2 regions of the Vibrio sp. VB16 genome follow, and region 2 is predicted to be linked to the other one. Evidence: riboswitches for the same ligand, from Rfam matches in the RefSeq annotation. Region 2 holds a riboswitch; the other holds the start of a gene.
What was found. A riboswitch is a leader RNA that binds a small molecule or an ion and turns the genes downstream of it on or off. The one in region 2 is predicted to bind cobalamin.

Region 1 (15,321 bases), on a different replicon from region 2:
GGATAGCCTTTGTCATCAAATAGATAGATATAGTTTGCGTTAGGAAGTTCTTTGCAGACTTCTTGATAAACTGACAATCCACCAACGCCAGAATCGAAGATAAGGATATTAGCTTGCTGTGGCAAAGTTAAAACCAGTCAGATAAAGACGAAAGATCTTACTTAATAGTTTCTATTTGGCAACAATAAAGTCAACTATCTAAGGGCAAGGATTTGTTATTGTTAATATCTCACTGCATTTGAACATACAAACCCCCAATGTTAGTTAGTCCAACAATTGGAGGTTTTTCATAAAGCCGCTTTGCAATTTAAAACTGATAAGTACCAGTAAAAAATGCAGTTCGACCAGGTCCTTTGTAATAATAATCTTCGCCAGTCACGAAACTACTACTCCCATAACCTGTTTCATAATCAGTATCAAAAGCATTATTTACTCGCAATCCTAATTTAAGAGAACTCGTCGCCAGATATCCTATGCCTAAATCAACAACAGTATAAGCATCAAGCTCTTTGTCAGAATTGTCTGCTCTTTCTCCCGTATACAACGCCGACACACTCAGGTCGAAGTTTTCATAAAAATACATCATATTCCAAGCAAATTTATTTTCAGGGATACGAACTAAAGCATCTCCTGTACTTTTATCTTCTGCATCCATCCATTCAGCAACAAGTTCATGGTTGATTGGCCCCGTATAGAAATCGATTGCGACTTCTATACCTTCTATTGTCGCATCATCAACATTTGAAGGTGTCCATTTTCCACTTCCATTCTCTTGAGCCCAGTTTATAAGGTTTTCGATTTCTGTTTTATATGCCGTAATGCTCCAATTTAAAACATCGTAGTTGCCTCGAAGGCCAACTTCCGCTGACTCCGACTCTTCCGGTTTTAAATTTGGGTTACCTTTATCATAAGCAGACTCAGGCCAGTACAAGTCGTTAAATGTGGGTGCTTTAAATGCGCTACCAATAGAGGATACTATTTGAAGTGATTTCGAGATTTGATACCCTGCGGCCGCATTCCAAGTTGTCTTTCCACCAAATACGCTATCGTCATCATGTCTTAAACTCAATTCTACGCTTAGTGGGTCAAATTCAAAACTAGAGGTCAAGAATGCCGCTTTGTTTTCTTTATCTAGTTTTTCGTAATTATCCGTATTTGAACCTCCTCTATCAGCACTCTCTTTGTAATAATCTAATCCTGCATTAAGGACGATATTATTAAGAGCCAAATAGGTATTTATCCAGGAAACACCATTGCGGCGAGATGTTATTGTTCCTTTCGCATTTTGTCCTTCAGCATCACCCGTTGCCTGAGAACTCTTACCTAAAAAAAACTGCAGATTAGAAAGGTAATCCTCTTTTTCGTATATAACACCACTGGACAAACTATAGAACTCATCGTCTTGTTGATTTTTCGAACCGTCATATTGACCTGCGTATTCGAAATCTGACGATTTGTCATATCCACTAAACATCAAAGACCATTCATCATTTAGTTGGTGATTAATGTGACCGAATGCTGTTTGGGCTGAATAGCCAAACTCTTCGCCATCCGCGGCCAATTCATATATTTTGTAACCATCGCTTTGTTCTTTGTTTATTACAAAAGAGCCTTGAGTATTTTCTGAAACATTACCCGATGACCGCCAACCAACCTGGCTATGATCTTCGCTGCCATAACCGACTCTCAACTCATGGGTTTCTTCTGAAGATATAGTGCTTATCGCGATAACTCCGCCAATAGCATCAGATCCATAAACAGAAGCCCTTGGACCTCTCACAATCTCAATACTCTGAATAGCAAAAGCTGGGATTAATCCAATGGATGCGCTCCCTAACGTTGGAGAATTAATTCTAACGCCGTCAACCAAAACTAGAGCATGCTTAGATTTCGTTCCACGGATATATATAGAAGAAGCATTGCCTTTGTTCCCTAGAGTATTAACCGTAATTCCAGGAACGCTCTTCAGTAACTCTAAAGCAGTGGTAGCTTGCGTAGCTTCTATATGTTCTCTATCAATAACCGTTATTGAAGCCAGAGCCGAACTCTCCACCTGTTCAAAACGATTGGCCGTAACAACGACAGTTTCGATATCAGAAGAAGATTGTGCAAAAGAGAAAGGTGATGCAGAAACTAGCGATGCCACTGCGGCCGCTATTATTGATTTGTTCATTAATAATCCTGTTCGCGTAAGTCCTAGCAAATGAGAAAGTTCATTTACTTGCTGGCAGGTATTCGGACTTAGGAGCATGACCTATGATAATATTAATTGGTCGCCTAGCATCTCACTTCCCACTCATCATTGGATGTAGCAGTGTGTGGTTTTCACCGTAGATGTTCGTTCTCTTTTACCGCTGCGCGTCAGTTCTGGATTTTCACCAGATTCCCATTTCAGGCAATTTATAGTTTCAATTGCCACCAGCTCTAAAACGGATACTAATTATCAATATATCTCTTGTCTAGTGGAAAAAATTACGTTTCTACATGAAACTTATTCATATCAGTACTGGACAACCAAGCCGGATTGAATAAAATCTGCGCTCCTTGTGTAAAGTTAAAGGCATATCTATGGCAAACCTGGAAATAAACTCTAATCGCTACCACGAACAGCTGAAAGAGAAGGCGAATCGTCTCAACGAAATGTTTGTTGAATATGATGTTCCTGAGTTGGAAATATTTGAATCTCCAGAGCAAAACTATCGTATGAGAGCCGAATTTCGCGTTTGGCACGAAGGCGAAGCTCTTTATTACATAATGTTTAATCAAGGAACTCGTGAGAAAATTCGCGTTGACCAATTCCCTGCGGCTAGCAACGTAATTAACGAGTTGATGCCAATTCTTATAGATAGAATCAAAAATAACGATGATCTTCGGAAAAAACTGTTTCAAGTTGATTTTCTTTCAACCTTAAATGGCGAAGTGCTTGTTTCTCTTCTTTACCACCGTCAGCTTGATGATAAATGGACTGAAGAAGCAAAAACATTGAGGATATTGCTTAGCAGCAAAGGTTTCAATCTCAATATTATCGGACGAGCAAGAAAAATGAAAATAGTGCTCGAGCGTGATTATGTGATTGAAAAATTAAATGTTCATGGCCGTACCTATATCTATCAACAAGTAGAAAATAGCTTCACTCAACCGAACGGTATTGTTGCTCAGAAAATGCTGGAGTGGGCGGTAGACTGTACGAAAGAAAGTAGCGGTGATTTATTAGAGCTTTATTGTGGGAACGGTAATTTTTCATTAGCCCTCGCTCAAAACTTTGAACGCGTACTCGCAACCGAAGTCGCTATGCCATCAGTCGTTTCAGCTCAATACAATATCGCGGCAAATAAGATAGATAACGTTCAAATTATTCGTATGTCCGCTGAGGAGTTTACCGAAGCGATGGATGGTAAACGAGAGTTTCGACGTTTAAAACAAGCAAATATTGACCTAGCTAGTTACAACTGCAACACTATTTTTGTCGATCCACCAAGATCAGGCATGGACGAAGACACTTGTAGAATGGTTCAAGGTTATGAGCGTATTTTATATATATCTTGCAGCCCTGAAACGCTCAAAGAAAATCTCGAATTATTGTCTACAACTCACAAAATCATCAGATTCGCTCTATTTGACCAATTTCCATATACGCACCATATGGAAGCAGGCGTTCTTTTAGAAAGGCGCAAATAAAGCAAACTAAAAAAACGAGCATTTCGCTCGTTTTTTTTATTCCTAACTAACTACTCACCCTTTGCGATGAAACCTAGTTTTTTTCCTACCCATAACAGTAACAACAACGTCACTATAATGGCGAAAAAATTCGATCCCGCCCCCGGATACTGAGCTTTTATAAATGCTGAATAACCGAAAGCACCTACAAAAAAACAAGCCAAACCAACCAATGGAAGTTCTTCTGAAACAGGATTACGTAGATAATTTTGATAGAGCATTTGTACGGATAGTACCAGAGCTATCAGTGGAAAAATTGAGAAAGCGACCTCGGTTACCGTCAACACGGAGAGTAATGCATTGCTGCACATACCCACAATTACCGCTAATAGTAGCGTTTTTCTAGCAGAGTCACTTTTTGTTGGACTAAATTCATTCGACATAGTTATATCCTATTGTTTTGTCTTTCTCGCTCTTTTCTGTACCAATAAGCACCTTTGGCGGTCATTCTTAATTGCATCACTAACCTTTCAGTTAGTTCCTCTCTTTCATCTTTACTTAAATCCAACGCTTCTGCGCCGGAGCTAAATACCAAGATTACCGATGCTTCCGCCTGAATAGAAGCTTCCTCTCTATCCATTCCTGTGCTTATCAAATATTCGGTCATTTCAGCCACGAAATGTTGCATCTCTCTTGCTACTGCGGCTCTAAATTCAGCCGATGTACCTGAGCGTTCACGCAATAACAATCGAAACACGTTAGGGCTACTATCAATAAATTCCATAAAGGTTTCTACTGAGGTTCGAATAACACTGCCTTCTTTGGCAATTCGCTGCCTAGCTTGCCTCATAAGTTGCCTTAGGAGTAATCCGCCCTCATCAACCAAGGTTAAACCTAGCTCATCCATATCTTTGAAATGACGATAGAACGAGGTCGGCGCAATACCCGCTTCTCTCGCGACTTCTCTTAAACTCAAATTTGAGAAACTGCGATCAGCTCTAAGCTGATTAAATGCTGCATCAATTAATGATCGGCGTGTTTTTTCTTTTTGTAGCGCACGAATTCCCATAGGGGGTTATTTTTACCAATAAAGCCAATTAACGTCTAATTACTATAACGCGAATTCGGACCAGTGAGAAATACACATTGTAAAAGCACAACTAACATCCATTAGATTTGCATAAGTCCGTGATCATTACCACTCTATAGTGTGATGACCATTTACCTATGGTGATAACAAGTTAAAATCTCGCTACAGCAATGTTAACAACAATCATGGAAGGCGAATCAATATGGCTCGAAAAACTCACTTTGATGTGATCGTAATCGGTAGTGGTCCTGGAGGTGAAGGGGCAGCAATGGGATTAACCAAAGCAGGGTTAAATGTCGCCATAATTGAAAAAGAATCAAGTGTTGGTGGCGGATGTACGCACTGGGGAACGATTCCTTCGAAAGCATTGAGACACGCAGTAAGCCGAATCATTGAATTCAATAGCAATCCACTGTTTCATCGTAATGTAAATAACGTGCATGCCTCTTTTGCCGATATCCTTAGCCATGCGAAAACCGTTATTGATAAGCAAACACGCCTTCGTCAAGGTTTTTATGATCGCAACCAATGTGACCTTATTTTTGGTAAAGCTCATTTTGTAGATAAAAATCAGGTTGCCGTAAAACAGACTGACGGGAGCCTAGAATATTATACTGCGGACAAATTTGTCATCGCGACAGGTTCCAGACCTTACCAACCCGAAGACGTTGACTTTACTCATCCTCGTATTTACGACAGCGACTCAATTCTTTCTCTAGGACATACTCCAAGAAACATCATTATTTATGGTGCAGGCGTCATCGGTTGCGAATACGCTTCCATTTTTCGCGGATTAGATGTAAAAACCGATCTCATCAACACACGGGATCGCTTACTTTCATTTTTAGATAATGAAACTTCAGATGCTCTTTCGTACCATTTTTGGAATAGTGGCGTTGTCATCCGAAATGACGAGACATATGAGAAAGTCGAAGCCACTGATGACGGTGTAATTATACACTTACAATCAGGGAAAAAAATGCGTGCTGACTGCTTGCTCTACGCCAATGGTCGAACGGGTAATACCGATAAACTAAACCTCGAATCAGCTGGATTGACTGCTGACGCCAGAGGCTCTCTAAGCATCAATAAAAAATATCAGACAAAAGTAGAGCATATTTATGCTGTCGGAGATGTTATTGGATACCCTAGCTTAGCTAGTGCTGCATACGATCAAGGTCGATTTGTAGCACAGAACATTGTGAAAGGAAAAGCTGATACCCACTTAATAGAAGACATCCCTACAGGGATATACACCATACCGGAAATTAGTTCTGTGGGTAAAACAGAACAAGAACTCACTGCTGCGAAGGTTCCATATGAAGTAGGACGTTCTTCGTTTAAACACCTCGCTCGAGCTCAGATCGCAGGAAAAGATATTGGCAGCCTAAAAATTCTCTTTCATAGAGAAACCAAAGAGATATTAGGTATTCACTGTTTCGGGGAACGCGCCGCGGAAATTATTCATATCGGGCAGGCTATAATGGAGCAAAAAGGAAAGGCGAATAACATCGAATATTTCGTCAATACCACCTTTAACTACCCGACAATGGCAGAAGCTTACCGAGTAGCGGCTTTAAACGGGCTTAATCGTCTGTTTTAAAATAAAAGACGATACGCGGTAGTCATTATGTTCAGGCTAAGAATACCTCAGCCTGAACGAGATCTCAGAGAAAAACACCTCTTCTCCACTGCAACACAAAAACAAACCCTAAACTTACACCACGTATGACCATAAAACTTATCATCGCCGCCCATAAGGCGTGATTACCAAAACCGCTCATCAAGCCGAAGACTGCAAAAAAAGTACAAGTGGCAATAAACATGCTGTTTCTCATCTCCTTGCCTTTTGTCGCACCGATAAAAATACCGTCCAAAACAAAACACCACATCGCGCATAATGGCATAGCTATTAACCAAGGGAGGTACACACTGGCAATCTCACTAACACGTTCAATATCAGTGATCATGGAGATTAAGTTGTTACCAAAGAGATAAAAAACGACCCCTAGAATGAAACAGATAACGAAACTCCAAATAAACGTAACCACTATCGACTCTTTCAACGCCCCTCTATTTTTCGCGCCTATCGCTTTGCCCACCATGGCTTCAATGGCATAGGCAAACCCATCCATACCATAAGATATAATCATCAGAAAGCTCATCAATACGGCATTAGCTGCGACGACGTCATCACCATAGGTTGCTCCTTGAAAGGTCATAAAGCTAAAGGCACCCTGTAGACATAGCGAACGTAGAAAGATGTCTCGATTGAGTTTGACGAACCGTGATAGTCCACTCGTTAATCTTATGGTTTTTTTACGTACTATTAATGAAATAGCAGGCAACTGAAAATTTTTCCACGTTTTAACAATAAAACCCAACCCAATAACCAAGCTTGTATATTCTGCAATAACAGAAGCAAGAGCGGCGCCTTCTACTCCCCAGTTGAATCCAACCACAAAAAGAAGATCTAAAGCAATATTGGTAACGTTGGCGAAAATCACCATCCACATGGGTGCTCGTGAGTTTTGGGTGCCTAACAACCAACCAAGCATGACATAATTAGCAAGAGAAGCCGGTGCGCTCCACGCTCTAATAACAAAATAGGTCTCTCCGTAGTGCTTAACCTCATTACTCGCACGACTAAAATCGAAAATAATATCAGCCACCACTCGATGAAAAAGCAGAAATATTACCGCGAATGCGAAGGCCATAATCAAACCTTGAAGCAGAACCAAAACTAGTTGTTCTTTTTTCTCTCCACCTAGAGCTTGGGCGGTTAACCCAGTTGTCGACATTCTTAAAAAACCTAACAACCAGAACGTCACGCTGATCATGGTTCCACCCAAGGCGACACCACCTAAATACCATGAATGTTCTAAATGCCCGATCACAGCAGCATCAACCAACCCCAGCAATGGAACGGTGATATTTGAAAGAACCATCGGAATAGCTAGAAGAAGTACTTGCTTGTGAATCGATTTATTCTGAAGCGTAGACAAAAAAGAATTAGACACATAAACCTCACTAAGTTGCCGGGAAGTGTAACTTAGTGATTCACCCATTGTCCCGTTAAATTACCAAGATAACTCAACGACAATCGGAGTAAGCCTATGTCTTAATGTTGGAAATGCTGCAATGGCACGTTGCCAAACTTTCCACCGTCCACAACTATCATCAAATGGTGAGAACAATTTAATATATTTACACCAAGGCAACCATTGCAACAGTTTTTCTGCTGGTTTGTTAAAACCATGAAAATAGTTTTGGCTTCCTAACCTTTGCCCAAGGCGAGTCGACGCTTTGTCACCGGCTACGACAATACAAGCATGACATTGATTGAAATATCGACTCATATTTTGGACAAACTGAGCCACATCAGATTCTGAACGCGATAACAACGCTTGTTCACAGACGATAATAACTGGCACATTGCTCGGTATAGATAGGGTTTGCACCCAATTAAAGTTATCTACGGAGCCATTGATTAATTTATATCTATCACTTGGATGAAATAACTTTTCCCTCCAAAGCAAGTGCTCAGAAATGTCTAGCTCTACCCAGTGACACAAGCCATTATCTAATCGATAAAATCGAGTATCTAATCCTCCACCTATATTTAATACCCAAGCGTTAGGATGATCTTTTAAAAAAGCACCGACTCTTTCGTCGCAGAGCTTCGTAATCGTCGCGTGCAATAATTGTTTCTGAGCAATATCACCAGAAAGGCATTCTGAAGAAAGCTGACAGTATCGACAGGCATTAGCAGCTATAGGATCATACACCAAACCATCATTAACCAGACTTTCTCGACTTCTTAACCACATGGGTTGTAGTAAGTGAACTGGCACATCATAGTGAGGCTTATTATTGATATTGGTTGAGGCTTTTATATATGGAACATTCATTATCATCTCTCCCGAACTAAAGATGATAATGATTATTATTTAGATTATCAAGTTATAAATTACATCCAGTCCGTATTTCGAATAATACCGACAGCGACACCTTCTATAGCTAAATGTTGTGATTCTAGATCGACTTTAATTGGAGAGAAATCTTCATTTTCTGCATGAAGTAATACTGTAGACCCTTTCCTTTCAAGTCGCTTAACTGTGACGTCATCATCGACACGAGCCACAACAACTTGACCATCTCTGACGTCTTGTGTTTTGTGTACCGCCAATAAATCACCATCCATGATGCCTATATCTTTCATACTTTCACCTTGAACGCGAAGTAAAAAATCAGCTTGAGGTCGAAACATCGTAGGATCAACTTTATAATTCGCTTCAACATGCTCTTGCGCCAAAATAGGTTCGCCAGCCGCGACTTGCCCTATTAATGGCAATCCTAAATCATCATTTACAGCATCACTTTGAAGCAAAACTCGAATCCCCCTAGATGCGCCAGGGATAATCTCAATAGCTTGCTTTTTAGCAAGGGCTTTTAAATGCTCTTCTGCAGCATTAGCAGAACGGAAACCCAACTCTCTAGCGATTTCTGCTCGTGTTGGGGGCATACCAGAATCTTCAATTTTGTCTCTGATCAGATCTAATACTTGTTGTTGACGAGGGGTTAACGGCTTCATAAGTCACCTGTTTTTTTATACAGTTAACTGTGAGTATATCCAGTATTTATTCGTTTGCAACGGAAAGGTGTCATTTTTTAACCAATGATCCATTGTTCATCTCTGTTTAGTCAATTATCAATTGCGTTTCATACTTAGCACGATTCATTGAGATCATCGTTTTAAACGTTTTAATATTTTCATTACTAAAGAAAATCGTCTCTTTTAACCTCTCGTAAGTTCGCAAGTCCGCCACATCAATAATCAGTACAAAATCCACCTCACCGGTCACCTGATAACACTCTTTCACTTCAGGTACACTTTGGAGTTGTTTTATGAAGTTTTGATTAATCTGCTTTTTGTCCCTCTCCATACATACTTCAACAACAATGTGTAATGGATTACCTAATTTTTCTGGGTTCAGAATGGCTACCTTTCGACTAATTACACCTTCTGTTGTTAGTCGCTGTACTCGCTTCAGACATGCTGGAGGAGACAATGCCACCCTTTCAGCAAGGTCGACATTGGTAATAGAGCAGTCGCTCTGCAATTCTCGTAAAATAGCTTTATCTGTCCGATCAAGAAACACTATTCACCTCACTCACCCATTATCAGAATAAAATACATTTATGGCTCTAAATTACAGCAATAATTTTTCAAATCTACTCTAAACTAATTAACTTGTAGAAGAATGATGCAGGTAAATAGATAATTATTGCCCTAATCCATCTAAAACTCATACATGAACGTCGGTTTTTTGGTTCTTATCAAGATAAATTTATGAAGTAACTGCGTGTTGCTTTATCAAAACTTAATGCAATAGAGGTAATAAAAGTCCTACCGGTGGATATCGTTTGTCCCAAATTCAAGTTACTTATAAATGCATTAAAAGGATAATGTTTCATGTGGAACAATACGTTCATCATCCATATATCAAATCAGATTAAAGAGATCATCCGAGTCTATCTGGTTTTAGTCAAGGTAATGCTTCCGGCTGTCATTATCGTAAAACTATTAGACTTAGTTGGCGCCACAGATCTACTTGCTTACTGTCTTTCTCCTGCAATGGACATTGTAGGGTTACCGCAAGAAATGGGCTTGGTATGGGCCGTCGCCTTATTAACCAATATATATACCGCTATGGTGGTGTTCTACTCAATTGCCGCTAATAATGCAATTTCTGTCGCGGACATTTCGGTGCTAGGAGTCATGATATTAATTGCTCATGGACTACCTGTAGAGGGTGCTATAGCCAAGTCATTAGGTATTCGATGGAGAGTCACATTACTTGTAAGAGTGGGAGGAGCGTTATTATTAGGGTCAATATTGAACCTTTTATATTCAACTCTGCAATGGAAACAAGAACCAATTGCTTTATCTTGGGCACCAACTACAAGTCATTCGTTTGGATGGATTCAGTGGAGTATTGAACAAGCGCAACTTTTTGCTTCTATCTTTGTCATTCTAACCGCCCTCATCATAATGCTGCGAATTCTACGCTTACTTGGAATTGAGGCACTACTGCACACATTACTATCACCGTTATTAAGAGGGCTAACATTAGGTAAAGAGGCCGCCAACATTACAATTATTGGAATGACTCTGGGCATTTCATTTGGTGCAGGATTACTCATCGATGAAGTGAAAAAAGGGCACATTAGTAAACGGGATACTGTACTTGTCATGGGTTTCCTTGGGTTATGTCACAGCATAATTGAAGACACACTATTGATACTATTGCTCGGCGCTGACGTATACGCCATTCTTTGGGGAAGGCTTGTTTTCGCTATCTGCATCGTTGCTATTTGGGGACGAATGTATAAGCAATAAATTACAAGGTTAAGTAAACTGGAGCAACCGCCGAAAATAGCGGTGACCAAAAAAGCTTCTTCGCTTTTAAACACTACGCTTATACCTTGTGTAGAATAGGAACCGACTTTAGCAATGCGTTTGAATCCCTTTTTTTGTAATTCATTTATTATTACCTGCTGCTATAATTAGCCAACATATCAACTGTAACAAAAATGATAGAACAAATTGATTTAGACATGAAAGCTTGGACTAGTTTCTGGTATTCTTTCGGCGCAAAACTATCTTCATCGAGATCCCCTTTAAAACTTCGATTTTCATCAGAGTTTTGGGATGAATTCGAACCCTTGAATGTAGTGCATTTTTGATAACTCTTGAGGCGATAAACCTAATGTCATCTGGACGTATAATTCCACGCTCACTTTTAAAGCTCCCTCTCTCTTTATTAGTAAAGAGTACCGCTATTCCTACTGAGCCAATCAGAGATTTAGACATCGATTTGGATAAACCTATCGTCTACGCACTCCCATTTCGTTCCAATGTTGACCTTTTTACATTGAGAAGAAAAGCATTAGAAATCGGTTTACCTGATCCTCTTTTGCCATTAAAGATAAACGGGAAAGAGTTAGGTCGATATGTCTATATTAGTTCGAGGCCAACAATACTCAAAAATGACAAGCACATACCAAGTGCTTCCATTGCTCTATTTAGCGATTTATTGACGTTGCATGGAGAAGATACAGAACTAGATGTTCAAGTTATACCTGCGACCGTTTTATGGGGAAGAAAACCGGGTAAAGAAGCCGATCTAAGACCTTATTTACGCGCAATGAATGGCCCACAAAAAGCCGCAGCAGTCATCGTTTCTGGTCGTGATTGCCAAGTGAGGTTTAGTCCCGTTGTTTCGCTTCGTTATATGGCAGATGTACATGGTACAGATGAATCGATAGCGCATAAACTCGCTCGAGTAGCACGAACTCACTTCTCAAGACAAAAGCTAGCCGCTATTGGGCCTAAACTCCCTAATCGCGAGCAATTATTTACTCGGCTACTCGATTCAGAAGTGATCCAAAAAGCTATCGAAAATGAAGCCAGCAGTAAAAATATCAGTCTCGAAAAGGCGCGGAAAGAAGCGCACTCGATACTCGATGAAATTGCCGCCAATTTCTCATATTCTCTGATTAAGAACGGAGAGCGAATACTGGGTTGGTTATGGAATAAGCTTTATAAAGGGCTTAACATTAGCAACGCCACGACGGTACGTCGATTGGCACAGGATGGACATGAAATAGTTTACGTCCCGTGTCATCGAAGCCATATGGATTATTTATTGCTTTCTTACGTCCTTTACCATGAGGGGATGGTTCCTCCTCATATTGCTGCAGGCATCAATCTTAACTTCTTCCCCGCAGGCTATATATTTCGTCGTGGCGGTGCCTTTTTTATTCGTCGCAGCTTCAAAGGAAATAAACTCTACTCCACTATATTCCGTGAATACCTCTCTGAGTTATTTACTAAAGGTTACTCGGTTGAGTATTTTAGTGAAGGTGGTCGTTCTCGTACTGGTAGACTACTGCCAGCAAAAACAGGCATGCTAGCCATGACTATCCAAACGATGTTACGAGAACAGAGCCGCCCTGTTACCCTCGTCCCAGTCTACATTGGCTATGAACATGTAATGGAAGTATCCACTTACGCGAAAGAGCTACGTGGAAAACGCAAAGAAAAAGAGAACGCAGGACAGGTACTTAAAACGATACGTAAGCTTCGTAATTTTGGTCAAGGTTATGTAAACTTTGGCGAACCAATCCCTCTAAACCAATTCCTTAACGAAGAAGTCCCGGAATGGAAACAAGATATCAATCCTCTTGATCCACCTAGACCTAAATGGTTGACGCCAACAGTCAATAAACTCGCTGTTAAGATGATGACTCATATCAACGATGCTGCTGCAGCAAATGCATTAACGCTATGCGCAACCGCTCTGCTTGCATCTCGTCAGCGTGCCCTATCAAAAGATACATTGGTAGTGCAGATCGACTCGTATTTATCCCTACTTAAGAATGTCCCATACTCAGATACATTCACCATGCCAGACAAAACCGCAACAGAGTTAGTTGAGCATGCGGTTTCATTAGATAAATTCGTAATCGAAACCGATACTATGGGTGATATTGTTTCTCTAGATCGCAATCAATCCATCTTAATGACTTACTACCGCAATAACATTATTCACTTATTCGCAATACCATCATTAATTTCACACTTGGTTGTTCGTCACGAAAGTATATCCGTAAAATACATTAAATCTGTAGTCCACCAACTTTATCCTTTCTTGAAAAAAGAGTTGTTTTTGAATTACGATCAATCAAATATAGATCAAACGGTCGAAAGCATCTTAGATGAACTGGTAGGGCAAAAACTGGTTTGCCGTACAGAAGATAATATCTCTATCGACCAACCTAGAATTCAATCATTAATGTTGCTTGCCCGTACTATCGCAGAGACACTGCAACGCTATGCCATTTCAATCAATCTTCTAGGGGCTAATCCAGAACTTGAGAAACCTGAACTTGAGAAGAAATGTCAGGAAGTTGCTCAACGTCTCGGTAGATTACACGGTATCAATGCTCCAGAGTTTTTTGATAAAGGGGTATTTACTTCGTTATTTACAACATTGAAAGAACAACAATATATTGACGCGGATGGCAACTGTAATCTAGAGAACACTCAGCATTTAGCGGATATGTTATCGGCGTTATTACCAACGGAAGTAAAGCTAACTATCCAGGAAAACCTATATAGTGAAGTGAAGTGAAGTGAAGTGAAGTGAAGTGAAGTGAAGTGAAGTGAAGTGACCGTCATTTGAATAGCGTAATAACGAGAAAAGGTTCTGTCAATACAGAACCTTTTTCATCAAAAACCACTTTTTTGACGTCTTGGGTAGATTATAGATAACTAAGAAAAATCGACAAAGCCATAATTAACCCAACATTATTGTTATTTAAAAATGCCTTAAAACAGAGATTTCGTTCTCTCTTTTTAATCAAATTTTGTTGATACACAAACAACCCAGCCGACACGAGTATTCCCCAGTAAAAAATGGTACTTAGGTTCAGCCAATTACCCAAAATTATAAATAAAACAAGCGTTAACAACTGCAATAAACCAATAATAATTTTATCAAAGCGACCAAACAAAATCGCGGTTGATTTTACCCCTATCCGCAAGTCATCATCTCTATCAACCATTGCGTACTGAGTATCGTAAGCCATGGTCCATAACACATTGATGACAAATAATAACCATACAGGAGACGTTAGTTCATTCGCTTGCGCAGCCCAGGCCATTGGTATCGCCCAACTGAATGCTAACCCTAGGAACAATTGAGGCAGATGAGTAAAACGCTTCATAAAAGGGTAAACGAACGCCAACACGATTCCGAAAAATGACAGCTTAACGGTGAGAGGATTCATAGTAAGTACAAGAAAAAAAGAAGATAGCGCTAATATTAGAAACAAAACAATGGCTTCAAACGGTTTCACTTTCCCTGCAGGAAGGGGCCGTTGCTCTGTCCTTTGAACATGTCCGTCAATTTTTCTATCTGCGAAATCATTGATAACACATCCAGCAGAGCGCATAAACAGCACTCCAAAAAAAAATACGATAACAACGTCTAATCTAGGTTTACCTTCCGAAGCAAGTAACAAGGCCCATATGGTTGGCCACAGCAGTAACAATGAACCAATTGGTTTATCCATACGCATTAGTTGCCAGTAGGCTCTCGCTTTTACTAAGCTCATCTAAACCGTCTCCGTAAGATACACCGGTGAATCGGGAAGAAAAAGTTCTGCAACTAACATAGGTTTTTTATTCATCCATAAACGTGATCGTCTAGCAATAAGTCGCTGGTTAGGGAGATTAACCCAGCCAAGTTGCAAAGCATCTCTACTCACACCCTCCACACTAAATACTGTTAATCCAAGCGGAATAGTACCCTGTTGAACTAAGTTATGTGGCTGTTCGTCCAAAGAAGCTTCAGGTATCAAAGTTCGACCAATTACCCATTCTTGCTCATCACCTAAAAGCATGACTTCTCTGAGTAAGCAGTCTGTATCACTAAGAAGTTCTTTTTCTTCAATTGTGACCTCTCTAGCTGAAATCATCTCATTAAAAAGCATCTTAACCGTTA
Region 2 (15,321 bases):
AATAAACCAAAAGCGCGCTTAACGTATGTGTCAAAAATCATCGAACTCTCGCCACATATGCGTCGCATTGTTGTAACCGGAGAAAGTTTACTGGACTTTCCTATTGATTTGGAAGGTTCATATGTGAAGGTGGTCTTGCCGTCACAAGATGAAAATGAACGCAAGATGCGGTCATATACCATTCGCTTTTTTGATCCACAGACGAGAGAGTTGGGACTGGATTTTGTCATCAACCGCCATAATGGTCCTGCGACCGATTGGGCAAGGCAGGCAAAAATTGGAGATAGCATTATGATTGCTGGTCCAGGGCCGATGAAAATGACCAACTACGACCATCATAGCTATTTGTTGGTTGGGGACATAACCTCGATAAATGCAATAAACGGATATGTACCAAGGTTTCGGTCCGGAACGGACGTGAAAGCGATCATTGGGGTTCCTACTCGTGCAGACATAATAGAGATGGATTATGACGATTCACAAAATACAGAATGGTTTGTGGAGGATGAAGCCACGATGACCCTAGAAGAAAAAGTTCTAAAGGTGGCACAGGGGATGCTGAAAGACACTCATGTGTTTTTGGGGTTGGAAGCCAGAAGCATTCGTTCACTTCGCCCTGTATTACAAGAAGACATCGGCCTTGATAGGCTGAATATTTTTGCTGTAGGTTATTGGAAGAAAGGCGTCGATGCTGACCGATTTGGCGCTCAAAAGAAAGCTAACCCAGTATAGACGTTAACGTTATAGTCTATTTATCGACCTTTCGACGCGCTTTTATTCGTTCATGAATGACTTTAGCTGACTTACCCAGTTTTCAACTCGCTTATGTGTTTGTTCCGCTTGTCTTTCCATATCGATAGCAAGGCCGACAAAGAAACCGTTTTTCTCGGCCCTCGATTCCGAATGCGTATAGCCTTTAGAAGGCCACGAACCGATAAGTGTCGCGCCTGCTTCTTCGCATGTCTGCGCAAGGTCGGCCATGGCATCTACAAAAGTGTCGGCGTAGTCGATCTGATCTCCTAAGCCAAAGACCGCAACCTTGGTATCTGTCAGATTAAGATCTTCGATGTCATCGAGTACATAGTCCCAGTCAGACTGAATCTCGCCGTTATTTACTGTAGGCGTACCGAGAATAATAAGGTCATATTGTTCTAGGTCCTCCAACTCTACATCTGCGATGTCGTTGCTATCGATATCAAATTGCTGAGCGATAAGCGCGGCGACTTTTTTTGTCGAACCGGAATCACTTCCATAAAATACGGCGATGTTTGCCATTGTTGTTCTCTCTGTTTATAGGGTTTATACCAATTTTAAGTGTATGGACTAATCGAATGTAGAAACGTTTGGCGTTATTTCCATTCAGCCAATTGATTAAGCAATGACTGTCTATGTTCGACTTGAGATTGTAGTGACGCGATCCCTTGTAAATAGCGTTCATGGTCTCTTGCTGAAAGCTGCTTAAATCGATTCTGGTGTTCAATAAAGTGTTCTACCCCAAGTTTCGCTGGACGTGAATCAAGCTGAAGCGCGGCTTTACCTTTGATTTTTCGTCTAGGATCAAATCGGTAGAGTGGCCACATACCGGTATCGACGAGCCTTTGCTGTTGCTCGATACCTTCAGACATGTCGATACCGTGGGTAATGCACGAAGCGTAAGCGATAATTAAAGATGGTCCGGGGTAAGATTCTGCTTCTTGAATTGCTTTCAAGGTCTGATTCATATTCGCCCCGATGGCGATAGTGGCTACGTAGGCATTGCCATTCATCATGGTGGTAATACCAAGATCTTTTCCTGCTGTCTGTTTACCTTCGCTAGCAAACTTGGCTATGGCACCTGTCGGTGTTGCTTTCGATTGTTGTCCACCGGTATTGGCGTAAACCTGATTGTTTAGGACTATGATGTTGATGTTTTTTTTGCCTGCTAGTACGTGGTCTACGCCGCCATAGCCGATATCAAATGCCCATCCGTCACCCCCCATAATCCATACGGACTTTGCGACTAATGAATTGGCATACTGTGTCATTGAGTGTTTCTCATCAATCCGTTGTTTCAGGTGCCTGATATTCTCGCGTTGCTTCGCGATGCCTCTGACTGAGGAATCGTTAACCAGTTTGATGATATCTTCGAATAGCGGTTTCGGAAGAGAGTCTTGCACGGTTTTAAGTTGAGTCAGTGCGATATCTTGTTCGCTTTCTAACGCCATCCGCATACCCAGACCAAACTCTGCGTTATCCTCAAACAGGGAGTTTGCCCATGCAGGCCCTTGCCCTTGTTTGTTTTGGCTATAAGGTGTGGTGGGTAGATTTCCTCCATATATCGAAGAGCACCCCGTTGCGTTGGCAATCAGCATATGATCACCGTACAGCTGAGTGAGCACTTTAATATAAGGGGTTTCCCCACAGCCAGAGCAGGCTCCTGAAAACTCAAGTAATGGCTCCAAAAGCTGGCTGCTTCGGGCATCGATGCGTTTGATTTCGATAGGTTTAAGCTCGGGTAATTGGGTGAAATATTCAAAATTCTGGTTTTGTTCTTTTGATACTGATGCCCTAGCTACCATTTCCAATGCTTTTTTTGAAACATCGCTTTCATTCAGACTAGGGCACATATCCACGCAAAGCTGGCAGCCAGTGCAATCCTGAGGTGAAATTTGAAGGGTGTATCTTTCACCATGGAAATCGCGCAATTTATAGTCTGTAGTTATGAAGGATTTAGGCGCATCCTTTAATGGCAAGGTGCGGCTGACCACTTTTACTCGAATAGCGGAATGAGGACAGACTAAGCTGCAGATATTGCATTGGGTACAACTTTCTTTATCCCATTGTGGGACAAAACTTGCTATATCTCGTTTTTCCCATTTGCTGGTGGCCGTGGGCCACTGACCATCAACGGGAAAGACACTTACAGGTAATTGATCGCCACGGTTTTGTAAAAGTTCAGCCGTTATGTTTTTTACAAACTCTGGGGCATGATGCGAAACAATTGGCACGTTTTCAGGCTTTTTCAATGTGTTAACATTGGGTAAAACCTCAAATAAAACGGCTTCGGTTTTCGCTACCGTCGCCAGATTGGCATGGATTAACTTATCCCCCTTACGTTGATAGGTTTGTTTTATGGCTTCGTTTTGTCGTTCAAATGCCTGCTTAGGTGTGAGTAATTCGGTCAATAAAAAGAAAGCACGCTGCATAATATTGTTAATACGACCGCGAATACCGTATCGGTTTGCGAGGTCGTTGGCATCGATTGTGTAAATCTTTAAATTCTTTGTAAGGATATGGTTTTGTTCGCGGTAATTGAGCTGGCTCCACAACTCGTCTGCGGAATGGACCGAATTAAATAGAACGGTTGCACCCCGTTTGGCATGGGCAAGAATGTCGTTGTTTTTAAGCAGGCTAAACTGGTGACAACCAAGGAAGTCGGCTTCATCTATGAGATAAGGTGCATCAATTAGGGTGTTATTGAATCGCAAATGAGAGGTAGTCATCCCCCCACTTTTTTTGGAGTCATAAACAAAATAACCTTGGGTAAACCAAGGGCTGTCGGAGCCCACTATTTTGATGGTGTTTTTATTTGCACCGACGGTACCGTCTGCTCCTAACCCATAAAAAAGCGCCCGGAGTGTTGATTCATCGTAGTCGATGCTTGAATGAACTAACGGTAGCGAAAGATTGGTAACGTCATCGGTTATACCGACCGTAAAGCTCTGAAAAATGGTACCAGACTCTATAGCCGTATAGATTGACTCTGCATGGTTAGGGGTAAACTCTTTAGATGAAAGACCGTATCGACCACCAAAAACCTTCGGGGTAGGGGTGTTATGGTGTGCGTGCCAATCTCGTGAAATTGCGACAACGATATCGAGATAAAGTGGTTCGCCGATGGCGCCAGGTTCTTTGGTCCGGTCCAGTACTGCAATGTTTTGAATCGTTGATGGTATAACGCTTAAGCAATGCTCTACAGAAAAGGGGCGGAATAGATGAACGCATAGAACACCGACGTGTTTACCCTTTTTTTGCAATCCAGCAACGGTTTGCTTCACGGTGCTTGTGGCGGAGCCCATCACGACGATAAGTGCGGAGGCTGTTTCATCACCAATATATTGAAAAGGGTGGTAATGACGTCCGGTAAGTTCGCCAAATTTGTCCATCATGTCGACGACGATGTTAGGGCAGGTATCGTAATAGCGGTTTACCGCTTCCCTTGCTTGAAAGTAGGTGTCTGGGTTCTGAGAAGACCCTCTGAGTGTCGGGGCGTCTGGTGTCAGTCTTCGCTGAAAGTTTTGCGTAATGGTGTTTTCATCTAGCATCTTTTCTATTGTGTCATTATGGATAGTTTGAACGTGGTTTAGCTCATGAGAGGTCCTGAATCCATCAAAAAAGTGCACAAAGGGGATGCGGCTTTGTAACGTGGCAGCTTGAGCAATTAATGCTAAGTCGTGGGCTTGTTGGCTGTTATTACCTGAAAGTATAGCAAAGCCAGTTTGACGTACGGCCATCACATCGGAGTGATCGCAAAGGATAGAAAGGGCGTGTGTTGCCACTGTTCTCGCCGCAACATGCAGTACAAAGGGAGTGAGTTCGCCCGCTATCTTATACATGTTTGGGACCATTAATAACAATCCCTGTGATGAGGTAAAAGAGGTGGCCAAAGAGCCTGCCGTTAATGCCCCGTGTACAAGACCTGCCGCTCCGGCTTCCGACTGCATCTCGTAAATACTGGGTATGACGCCTCGGAAGTTAGTGACTTGGTCATTCGTCCACTCTTCGCAATGCTCTGCCATGGCTGAAGATGGTGTGATCGGATAGATGCCGATGACATCGTTACAACGGTAAGCGACAGAAGCTGCGGCTTCATTGCCGTCCATTATCCTAATCTCTGTTTCTTTTTTATCGGTGGTGGTACCCACCTTTTTGCTCATGTTCATGTTCTACCTCAGTCGTGGTTAGGAGCACTTGGGTCGTATCCTTTGGCCCACTGGCGAATGATATCCATGTCTTCTTGCTTGCGTTTTTCAGCATTGTCATCGGTGATTTGGCTAAAAACATATTGAGGTTTGTTGGAACGACTGGTTTTCAAAACCAGGGTAATGTCTTGATGCAAAGCCAATAGGATGAAGCCGGATGTCACGGCATAAAATAGATACAAAAAGTGCTTTCTCATGCCTATGACTCCTCAACAGAAATGGCGATTGGTTGCTCGTTTTTGAGGTGTATATTGGTGCGCTTGTTTTGAGTTAGTTTGTCCTTTTTTCTGGTAGGATTTTTTTTGCTCCTTTTCGGTTTGGTTACCTGTTTGTACCACTCTTTAATAAAGAGCAGATAGTCGGTCATCGCATTAATAGGGCAGAGGGTTTTACACCAAGGACGATGAATGAACAACGAGGTGATAAGCAGCAAAATAGTTGGTATAAATAGGTAGATAGAGCCCACCATGCTGAACATAATACCGAATGGTTCAAAGGTGAATGCCGCCGGATTTCTAAAGTACAAACCACCGCTCAACGTCGCCAATAAAATAAGCCTTGGGAACCAATGGAAGGCTTTGTGTTTAAGGCTGATGGTTTTCGCGTTGGTAAGCTTAGAGAGACATTGTTGAGTGGTACCCATCGGGCAGATCATCTGACAGTAGATATTTTTGTTGAACAAAAGGATATAAACGACACTGAGTATCAGAAGAATAATGGCCGTATAGTTTCCAAGGCCTGATGCCCATGCGCCCGAGATTAATATGCCCATGGTGGCCGAAGAAACCAATGCGGCCGAGTAGAAACCAAATATAAGCAGAGCGGAAATCATCACGGCCCATTGCATCTTGTTTTTATGGATGCTGGTAGAGCGGCTGATATAAATGGCCAATAGGAAGAACACCACTGCGAGTCCATCAAGAAAGCCTACCGTATCAAATGGGCTAGACGCTTCTTTTAGGCGATAGCCAAATATCTGTTCACGAATTGGGTCCACGGCATTATTCGCGGCGTTGAGAATGCCATTCGAAGATAGCGTTGCGCCGCTTATGGCATCTACGTGAATCTGACTTCTGCCCATTGTGCTAAGGAATTTATTCACTAAACCATGTTCAATCACCTTGTTGACATAAGAGGCGGTGTCCTTGATGGATAGGATACTGGCTTGTTCAATGGTGCCTTGTATATTCATACGGATTGCGACGCTAAGCTCACCACCGTAGCCAACCCCTTGTCCGACGCCTAACCATGCTTTTTGTTCGTTGTTTTCGATGATTTTGTAAAGGTTATCGTCAACCTTAACGAGTTGCTGGTTCTCTTCTAGCAACGAATTTAGCATGGTGCTTTGACGCTGAGATATCTCAACGCCGCCAAACCACCAAGCGGCAATAAGCAACAATAACGAAGCTATAGCGGCAATTTTTTCGACGACAAGGTTAGATTTCTTTTTAGATCTTCGAGCCATGACCTACCTACCAAAAGGGTATAAGCGTAATTTTTGCTCATGGTAGCGTTATAGCGAATGGTATAAAGGTAGATAACAACCCATTTCAGATACAAAAAGTCCAAACATGGTTAAGGTTGATTTTCATCAATGGTTAGGGGGAATGATGAGTTATGTTTTCCCCCAATGATATATTTAGGCTCGAAATAAGGTCAGCTATTGTTGTGTATTAAATCGATGATTTAGTTCCAATGAAAGATAGAAAGACCGAGTGTTTGCCCGCGAAAATTCTAATTGGTCCACCTTCATAAATTTGCTACTGAGTATACTGTAGTTTGGTCTATTTGATGGCAGAGTGGGGCGCTTGTTCATAGGCCCGACTTGATAGATATAGTAATCCGGGTCTTCAATCAGGATGCTCTCGATGTTAAATTTGGCAACCTTGCGCCCCGTGGGCGCGATAAGGTTGCCGCCCGCAGCGCCGATAATACCGTTCACAATACTCTTATCTCCTGCCACCATAAATGGGCTTTCTGTTACTTCAAAGACCACCCTTGGTTTCTGCCTTAATGGTTGAATTTGTTCGCGAATATGAACAAGCTCTTGGACAAGTTTATCGGCCTCAGACGGCCTATTTACCCGCTCACCTAAGCTTGTTATTTGCGTAAGAATTTGATCCAACGTGACGGGGTCGTACTTCATCACCTCTACGTCCAGTTGCTGCGACATATACTCAGAAAAAAATCGATTTGAGCTGATGATAAGAAGGTCAGGTTTTAGGCCTTTTAGCAACTCGACATTTGGCTTGATGTGAGAACCTACCTTTAGCGCATTGGGGAAGTCGTCGTTACTGCGAGTAACGCCGACTACCTTGTCCTGAACGCCAAGTTTAATCAATATATCACCGGCTGCGGGTGCAAGTAGGACAATTCTTTCGTAGGCTAAAGCTTCAGGAACAGAAACTAAAGCTAGTAGTATCAGAAGACACCGTAACATCGTAGACCTCGGAGAGTAGTTGTGGGGTTACTTGGTCCCTAAGGACATCATAGATAAGCTCCCCTTTTTTAAAGAAAAGGAACCGTTCAAAATAGCGATACGCAAGGTTGATATCGTGTACAGAAGTGATGACCGTCTGCGGTAATTGGTGTAGGTGGTCAAATATCTCTAATGTATGACGGATATCTAAGCTGGAGTTAGGCTCATCTAAATAGATAATCGGCGCTTCCTGATTTAACACGCGCGCTAACATTACTCGGCGTTTTTCACCGCCAGAGAGGTCTGAATAACTGCGTTTCTTATACTGTTCGATATCCAGTAACTTCAGCAGCTCGATGGTCTTGTCTTTATCCTGTTGTTGGAACTCATTGGTTTTCAAGTGGACATATCTTCCGAGCAGCGCAACCTCAAGGACGCTAAACGGAAATGAGATATCTGAAAACTGGGGTAGAACGGAAAACAGTCTCGCCCGTTCTGCATGAGTGATCTCTTCCAATGGTTGCTGCTGATAAAATATGGACTGTTGAGGGCTTTCTATTAACCCAGCAAGCAAATTTATCAGTGTACTTTTTCCGCAACCGTTTTCGCCCATTAGTGCCACTTTCTCACCAGATTCTATGGTTAATGAAGGGACGTTAAGGGAGAAATCGCTCCTGCGATATTCTAGATTTTGAATCTTGATATTAGCCATTCCAGAAGTGCTCCCTTCGGTGCTTTAACAGATAGAAGAAGAACGCACCACCGAATACCGCCGTCATAATACCGACGGGTAGCTCAGCCCCACCCGGAATTATCACTCTCGCAATCGTATCCGATGCCATAAGAAGAAATGCACCAAACAGACTGGAATAAAAGATATTATGTTTCATATCGCTGCCAAAAAGACTGCGAGAAATATGAGGAACGATAAGACCAACAAAGCCGATAATCCCTGAAAAACTGACCGCTACCGAAACCAGTAAGGTCGAGGCGATAAACACTTTAGAACGGAGGCGATGGACATTGACACCAAGGCTCTGCGCCGAGTGTTCATCTAGAGCCAAGATGTTCAGTTTCATTGAATTACGATGAAGATAAAAGAAGACGCCAGAAAACAATAAGGTGCAGATAGTTAGCCTTTCTATGTTGACCATAAAAATACCCCCCATTAACCAATAGACAATGGAGTTTAGTGAGTCCTCAAAATAGTACTTAGAAAAGCTTATCACCGCCGAGGCGACCACATTCATGACGACCCCTGCTAAGATCATCGTAATTGGATTAATTCGACCGGCGGTTAGGGACATCCGATAAACCATCGTGAGTCCACCTAACCCTGTTATAAAAGCAAATACAGAGACAAAGTGAACTGGCATGCCAAGGGAAATGGCTAACACGGCCCCTAATGCTGAAGACGAAGCCGCGCCAGTGGTAAAGCTGTCAGCCAAAGGATTTTTCAACGTAAGTTGATAGATACTGCCGCTAAGACCGAGCATAGCACCGATAACGGCCGAAAATAACACTCTAGGTACCCGAAGTTCGGTCAGAATTTTGTATTCGATCGGCGACATATCAAAAGGGTTGATCCAATTGGGACCGATTAGCGTTGAAAGCAGCATACAAACAATAAAGAGAGTAACTAATGTCCACCTCATGCTTCGACCTTATATACAATTCGATTAGCAACAAACAGCAGTATGAGAGTTAAAACAAACAATATAGCCAATGACGAGGTATTAAATGGGGTATCCAACAGAGAAGAACGAATGAGATCTGCGCTGTAAGTGAGTGGAGAAAACTTGGCCAGTATCTGAATAACCATAGGCATCTGATCGACAGGAAAAAATGTACCGGAAAGAAACATCATCGGGGTAATCACAAATGAGTTCATGGTCGCCTGATCTCTATGATTTTTCATTTTGAGTGAAATGATAAAACCAATAAGCGCAAAGGCAATTAGATGCAGCAGCAACGCCAAGGCAAACTGAATTGAAAAATGCAAAGTGATACCACAAAAAACGCTATAAATTGCCACTATAGCGACAGGAATCATGCCTTTGGTGACACCATAAGCCACTTCGCCAGCCACGATTTGCCACCGCTGGTTAGGTGCCAACAGGTACTCCTCAAAGATCTTAAGATAGAAACGACTGATATTGATTTCGCTCGCGATATTATAGCTATGGTTCATGCTCGACATCGCTACAAGTCCCGGTAACAAAAATGTGAGATATTCGATACCTTCAACGGTGGTTCCTTTGCCTACGCCATAGCCGAATGCCATCAGATATAGGAACGGAGGAACTGCTGCTGCCAATATGACACGGACAATCTTTTTCTTTAATACGGTGCATTCCCGATAGTAAATGCCTACGACACCATCAAGCATTCTTTATTAGCCTTTTTCCAGTGAAATGAAGGAAAACATCTTCCAATGTGGTTTCTCTGACGCTGGTTTCTCTGACTCTCGTTTTCTTAGAACTGGTTTCCATAGGTTCGTTAGAGATATTAGCGAGTCTTTCCAATGCTTGCTCTTGGTCATCAAAAAACTCTTGATGGAAGTCCTCGGTTTCTATTTCAAGAACATAGCGCCCCAAGCTGTGCTTGAGCGTTTCTGCGGTTCCTTGTGTGATTATTTTCCCGCTATCTATAAAGATAACGCGATCCGCTAATCGTTCGGCTTCCTCTATATAGTGAGTAGTGAGAAAAATGGTGCAGTTGCGTTCTTTGTTGATTTTATTGAGAAAAGACCACATTTTCCTTCGACTATGAGGGTCCAAACCCACGGTAGGCTCATCCAAAAATAAGATCTTCGGTTTGTGCATCAGTGCGCGAGCGATAACCAGTTTTCTCTTCATTCCGCCTGATAGCTTTGAGGCCGGTTTGTCTTTATGCTCTGTTAGCCCGGCGAACTCGAGACACTCATCGATGGCTCGTGCAAGGTCAGCACCGCGCATTTTGTACAATAACCCGTGAACCTTAAGGTTCTCAACCGAGGTGAGCTCTCGGTCAACATTATTGTGTTGAGGAACAACCCCGATTAATCGCCTCAGTTCATGTCTGTCAGAGCGATTTTCTGCTTTCTCATAAAGAATCTGACCAGAGTCGGGTTCGAGCAGTCCAGTCATCATTTTGATTGTTGTGGTTTTTCCTGCTCCATTCGGCCCCAGAAAGGCACATACTTCTCCGCGACGAAGGGAAAAACTCATCTCATCGACAGCTTTGCTTTTACCAAAATACCGGGTTAATGACTTAACCTCGATGAAAGCGTGGTCGGTGTGATGTTGATCTGAAATCATGGTAGTACCGCTCTTTCTATTAAATGAAGGTGATCAACGTTGTTAGCGCAGGGCTATGTTGGCATCTTTTGCCGCATCAATTAGGTGTTGAAGATACACCTTCTGAATCGACTCTTTACTACCTAAGCCTTCGAGGACAGGCGTAACTTTGATGTTCTGTTTTGACAGCATCATTTTCCATGAATCGTCTTCATCACCCGCCATATCTATACTTGCATGGTTTCCGGCGACAACCATCAGAGGTCTAATAGTGACACTTTGTATGGCATCATTGTTTAACTGCTCCATTATATTGTCGAAGTTAGGATAGCCTTCTACTAGACCAACATAGATATTTACGTCGGGGTAACGTTTATTCATCACCTCTTGCAATTCATAATAGAGACCAGTAGAAAGATGGTCGTTACCATGACCCATATAGATCAAAGCAGTGTTGCTTTCCTTTGCTCGTTTCACATCGCTAGCGAGTGCTTCAGCCAATTGGTCTAAGTCTTCTCGGTACGGCTGATGTGATCCCCATGTGCCCATTAACGGGCGTCCAAGAACGACCTTATTAAACGGTTTCCATTTCTCTTTTATTGTCTGAATGGAAGCCAGAGCGTCGACTGTGGCTTTAAGATCGATAAACTCTTCACCGTGTGATAACAGAGTCGTTTGAACCACGATATTCTTATAGCCCTCGTTTTGTAGATCAGCCATCGTACCGAGTACATTCTTCACTTGGTAAAAACCTTGTGGTACCTCGGGATGATTTTTTTGATATTCCTCATCCGATGCACGTCTATGCCAGATCTTACGAATAATACTTGAGGTAAATGCAAATCGAACGGGTGTATCAGGGTAGGCGTTTTGTACCTGTTCTTGTATGCCAATAAGTGACCCGATTGCCGTGTCATAGCTTGTACCAAATGCGGCGAGTACAATAGCGGATTTTTCTGTTTTAGCGGGTGGTTCAGAAGCATGAGTTACAGGGATAAGAGGCAAGGTGGTCAATAGCCCGATAGAGATGATCTTTAGTGCCTTGCGCGGTATTTTATTTATATTAAACATATAATTAAAACGGTTAGATTTTAACATTTTTATATTCCGTAAGTTTGAGTACAACGTCCTTTCCATCATATGGTGAGTCTATTGATGGCGTTCGTGTGCTCATTATTATTGGCTTACAGGATTGAATATCGGGCCTGGTCATAGATAGACCAGTAAACCACGAGTAACCCGCTCGCCTTTACAAACTCTAGTTTCAGAGTTTTTATCATTATTCAGGCAGGTCTCCTGGCTTTTGGGTCAACATCTGGCAGCGCGCCTTCCCGGATACTATCCAGTGGACTAATGTCTGCCGACTCTCCAATTACAGTTGCGGGCACAGCTCAAGCATCTAACTTGATTCCCTATTAAGTGTTATTTCACCTAAACACAGAATTAATGGGCATTGAATGATGTCCATTAATTCTGTGTTCAGGTCATTTTAATAAATATCACACCTGAATGAGAAACATATTGCCTTAAAAGCATCCATTATAATAGTGATTAATATCAACAAATATAAATATGTTTTTTTATGCGGCATATAAAGAAAAAGAATCGTGCCACTATTTAACCATGTCAAATTAAGCAATGACTTTGTGTGTAAATTGTCAGTTATGGTAAATACCCTCCCATTTAGGATAGAAATAAGCCATATGTCGATTTTATAATCGTAATGTCCTTTTTTTGAGATCTCCGTCACTGTTTTTCGTCGAATTTATTTAGATTAAAATTCGCAGAGATCAATAAAATGCTATTTTTATTCAATGTTATTAGTGGTTTATGTTTGTCTGTTAAAAGTACTACATATCAATTATTACTATTTTTAATGATTATAACTTTATCATTTAATCTAAATTGATATTTATCAATTTTAATATCGATGCGGTATGAGAGACTTTGAAGATATTTAGTGATAAGTAGTGCTTGTTTATATCTTCTGAGCATTATTTTATAAAGTGAATCAGGTTAAATTCCTGAACTGTACCCGCAACTGTGAACGAAATATCTAATCTTGTGTGATTGAATATATACTTCGTAAGTCAGAACCTGCTAAATAACCAACAATCAAACAGCCTGGGCGGGATCACTCAGAGTCATTGTATTTCGATTTCGGCCGCATTTAATGTTTGATTATATATAACTATCCCGACTGTGCCGGAGTTTCTGTTTGTGGGTAAATTAAAGCGTTCGAAAAGCAATAAAGAGCTGCGTTGGGGATATTCCACCGGAGCTTGTGCGGCCGCGGCGGCTCGCGCGGCGGTGCGGATGCTTATTTCGGATAAGCCGTTCTCTCAAATAAACATTCAACTTCCCAATCGAGATTTTGTGACGTTTCAGCTGGTTCGTTTAGAACGAATCGTTGAACGACAAGCTAAGCAAGTACTGGCCGGTATTATTAAAGATGGGGGAGATGACCCCGACTGTACCCATGGTCTAGAAATTCAGTGTACGGCTAAATGGAGTCATCATCCCGGAATTCAACTCAAAGGCGGGGAAGGGATAGCAACCGTGACGCTTCCGGGCCTTGAACTTCCGGTCGGCGAACCCGCTATCAATCCGATACCTAGGGCCAATATCCTCGAAATGGTGCAACTAGAGTGGGATCATTTAACGTTAACATCTCCACCAAACGGCAATAATGCTTTGGGCGAACCCTATTCTGGGCTCGAACTCACTATTTCGGCTCCCGGAGGAGTAGAAGCCGCGAAACAGACCATCAGTGAAAGGCTAGGTTTGATTGGTGGAATCTCCATCTTGGGCACGCGTGGAACGGTGAAGCCATTTTCTACCTCTGCTTATGCGGCGTCAGTAAGACAGTCGGTTCAGGTTGCAAAAAGCAATGGCCTAGAACACGTTATTTTGACCACGGGTAGCCGTTCAGAAAAATCGGCGATCAAGCAATGGCCAGAACTGACAGAATTGGCGTTTATTCAGGCCGGTGATTTTATTGGCGTTGGGTTAAGAGCGGCGAAACGCTTTCACTTAAAGCGCGTCACTTTGGTGGTCATGATCGGTAAATTAGGCAAATTAATTTCCGGTCGAATGATGACTCATGTATCTGGTCATGCTATCGATTTTAAACATCTTAGCAAGCTTGCCAGAGAGGCAAATGTACCCTCTTTCTTATGCGATAAAATTTCTGACGCAAACACCGGACGCCATGTATTAGAACTGGTTAGAGAAAACCAGCCAGAGTTGTTTCTTGAGCGCTTGTGTCAGGAGGCAAAAACTCATGCGGACCGTTATGTAACAAATGCGTTAGATATCGACGTTGTTTTAATCGATTTCGACGGTAAACCTTTAGCCCGATATTCCGATGTAAATTCGATATCAACCCCCAGTAAACCTATTGACCCAATTTCAGGTGAAAAGACATGGACACAATGAAACAGATGACCCAGCAAGGGCAGGTAATAGAGAATGATTCGTTCTCTATTATCGATCACGAGGTCCGCCAATTTCACGGTGGCCACCAGTTTAACGAGAAGCAGTGGCCCGTTGTGCGAAGGGCCATTCATACCACGGGTGATTTTGAGTTTGCTCAGTTGTTTCGGTTTGGTGACGGGGCGGTCGAAGCAGGAATTGAAGCGCTAAAGGCAGGTTGTCCGATTATTAGTGACGTGACGATGATCACCAGCGGCCTAAGCGCCCAACGTTTATCGGTATATAAAAATGATACACACTGTTTTATCAGCGACGAAGCGGTGATCACCATTGCGAAAGCGAAGGGTGAAACCAGAGCTATTTGGGCTATGCGTCGAGCACGGGATCTGGGCTTACTAGATGGTGCGATAATTGGCATCGGTAATGCCCCTACTGCGCTGTTTGAAGTACTAAGGATGGTGGAAGCGGAAGAGATAAAACCGGCACTAATCGTTGGTATCCCTGTCGGATTTGTTAAAGCTAAAGAGTCCAAACAGGCCCTCATTGACCAGAACAAGGTGCCTTATATTGCAAGTGTCGGCCGCAAAGGCGGTAGCCCTATTGTGGTGTCAACTATTCACGCACTTCTCTATCAAACGGTATAAATATATGGCAAGTATTACGGTAATTGGTGTTGCTGAAGATGGTTGTATGAGCTTAACCAGCAGGGCAGTTAATGCCGTGTCGAAAGCCAGAGTTGTCGCAGGCCATCCTCGTCATATGGCATGGTTTCCTCAATTCGATGGTGCCTTTCTCGATATGACCCAGGGTTTTTCAGTCTGGTTAAACAAGGTGATTGATGCGTCTGAAGAAGGGGATGTTGTGGTTCTTGCATCCGGAGACCCTCTTTTCTTTGGAATCGGAACAACCTTACTAAAAAGGTTACCGGCACAAGAACTTCTGTTCATTCCAACCCAAAGTTCGGCCCAACTTGCTTTTTCCCGATTGGGATTAACGTGGTCGACGGCTCAGTTTCTCTCCTGCCATGGTAGAGAGCGTGCTGGAATAGTGGCACAGATGCAGTCAGGTAGCCTGTTTGCGATCTTGACGGATTATAAAAACACGCCGCAAATTGTGGCAAAGCACATGCAACAGTTCAATGAAACCGGCTGGAGACTCACCGTCTGTGAGCAACTCGGTGGGACGGCAGAGCGCATTCGCTCGTTTTCGGTCGAAGAACTGGCCTGCA

Region 1: it holds a riboswitch for cobalamin, as region 2 does, so the genes downstream of both, IUZ65_RS15960 (TonB-dependent receptor domain-containing protein) here and IUZ65_RS17995 (sirohydrochlorin cobaltochelatase) in region 2, are expected to answer to the same signal.

What each region holds. Positions count from the first base shown of each region.
Region 1 covers NZ_CP087590.1:3,501,234-3,516,554, forward strand. The annotation lists gene murI (glutamate racemase) at 1-137, opposite strand, end outside; gene IUZ65_RS15960 (TonB-dependent receptor domain-containing protein) at 308-2,173, opposite strand; cobalamin riboswitch at 2,210-2,438, opposite strand; gene trmA (tRNA (uridine(54)-C5)-methyltransferase TrmA) at 2,569-3,678, shown strand; gene IUZ65_RS15970 (YijD family membrane protein) at 3,729-4,100, opposite strand; gene fabR (HTH-type transcriptional repressor FabR) at 4,103-4,726, opposite strand; gene sthA (Si-specific NAD(P)(+) transhydrogenase) at 4,950-6,350, shown strand; gene dinF (MATE family efflux transporter DinF) at 6,415-7,767, opposite strand; gene IUZ65_RS15990 (class I SAM-dependent methyltransferase) at 7,828-8,658, opposite strand; gene lexA (transcriptional repressor LexA) at 8,718-9,341, opposite strand; gene IUZ65_RS16000 (Lrp/AsnC family transcriptional regulator) at 9,448-9,909, opposite strand; gene IUZ65_RS16005 (hypothetical protein) at 10,224-11,150, shown strand; gene plsB (glycerol-3-phosphate 1-O-acyltransferase PlsB) at 11,521-13,947, shown strand; gene ubiA (4-hydroxybenzoate octaprenyltransferase) at 14,078-14,932, opposite strand; gene IUZ65_RS16020 (chorismate lyase) at 14,933-15,321, opposite strand, start outside.
Region 2 covers NZ_CP087591.1:312,156-327,476, reverse strand. The annotation lists gene IUZ65_RS18045 (siderophore-interacting protein) at 1-732, shown strand, start outside; gene IUZ65_RS18040 (flavodoxin) at 775-1,275, opposite strand; gene nifJ (pyruvate:ferredoxin (flavodoxin) oxidoreductase) at 1,350-4,922, opposite strand; gene IUZ65_RS18030 (hypothetical protein) at 4,931-5,158, opposite strand; gene IUZ65_RS18025 (4Fe-4S binding protein) at 5,161-6,426, opposite strand; gene IUZ65_RS18020 (ABC transporter substrate-binding protein) at 6,622-7,401, opposite strand; gene IUZ65_RS18015 (ABC transporter ATP-binding protein) at 7,355-8,092, opposite strand; gene IUZ65_RS18010 (FecCD family ABC transporter permease) at 8,085-9,035, opposite strand; gene IUZ65_RS18005 (ABC transporter permease) at 9,032-9,769, opposite strand; gene IUZ65_RS18000 (ABC transporter ATP-binding protein) at 9,762-10,679, opposite strand; gene IUZ65_RS17995 (sirohydrochlorin cobaltochelatase) at 10,722-11,756, opposite strand; cobalamin riboswitch at 11,928-12,108, opposite strand; cobalamin riboswitch at 12,607-12,777, shown strand; gene IUZ65_RS17990 (cobalt-precorrin-5B (C(1))-methyltransferase) at 12,879-14,096, shown strand; gene IUZ65_RS17985 (precorrin-8X methylmutase) at 14,084-14,737, shown strand; gene cbiE (precorrin-6y C5,15-methyltransferase (decarboxylating) subunit CbiE) at 14,742-15,321, shown strand, end outside.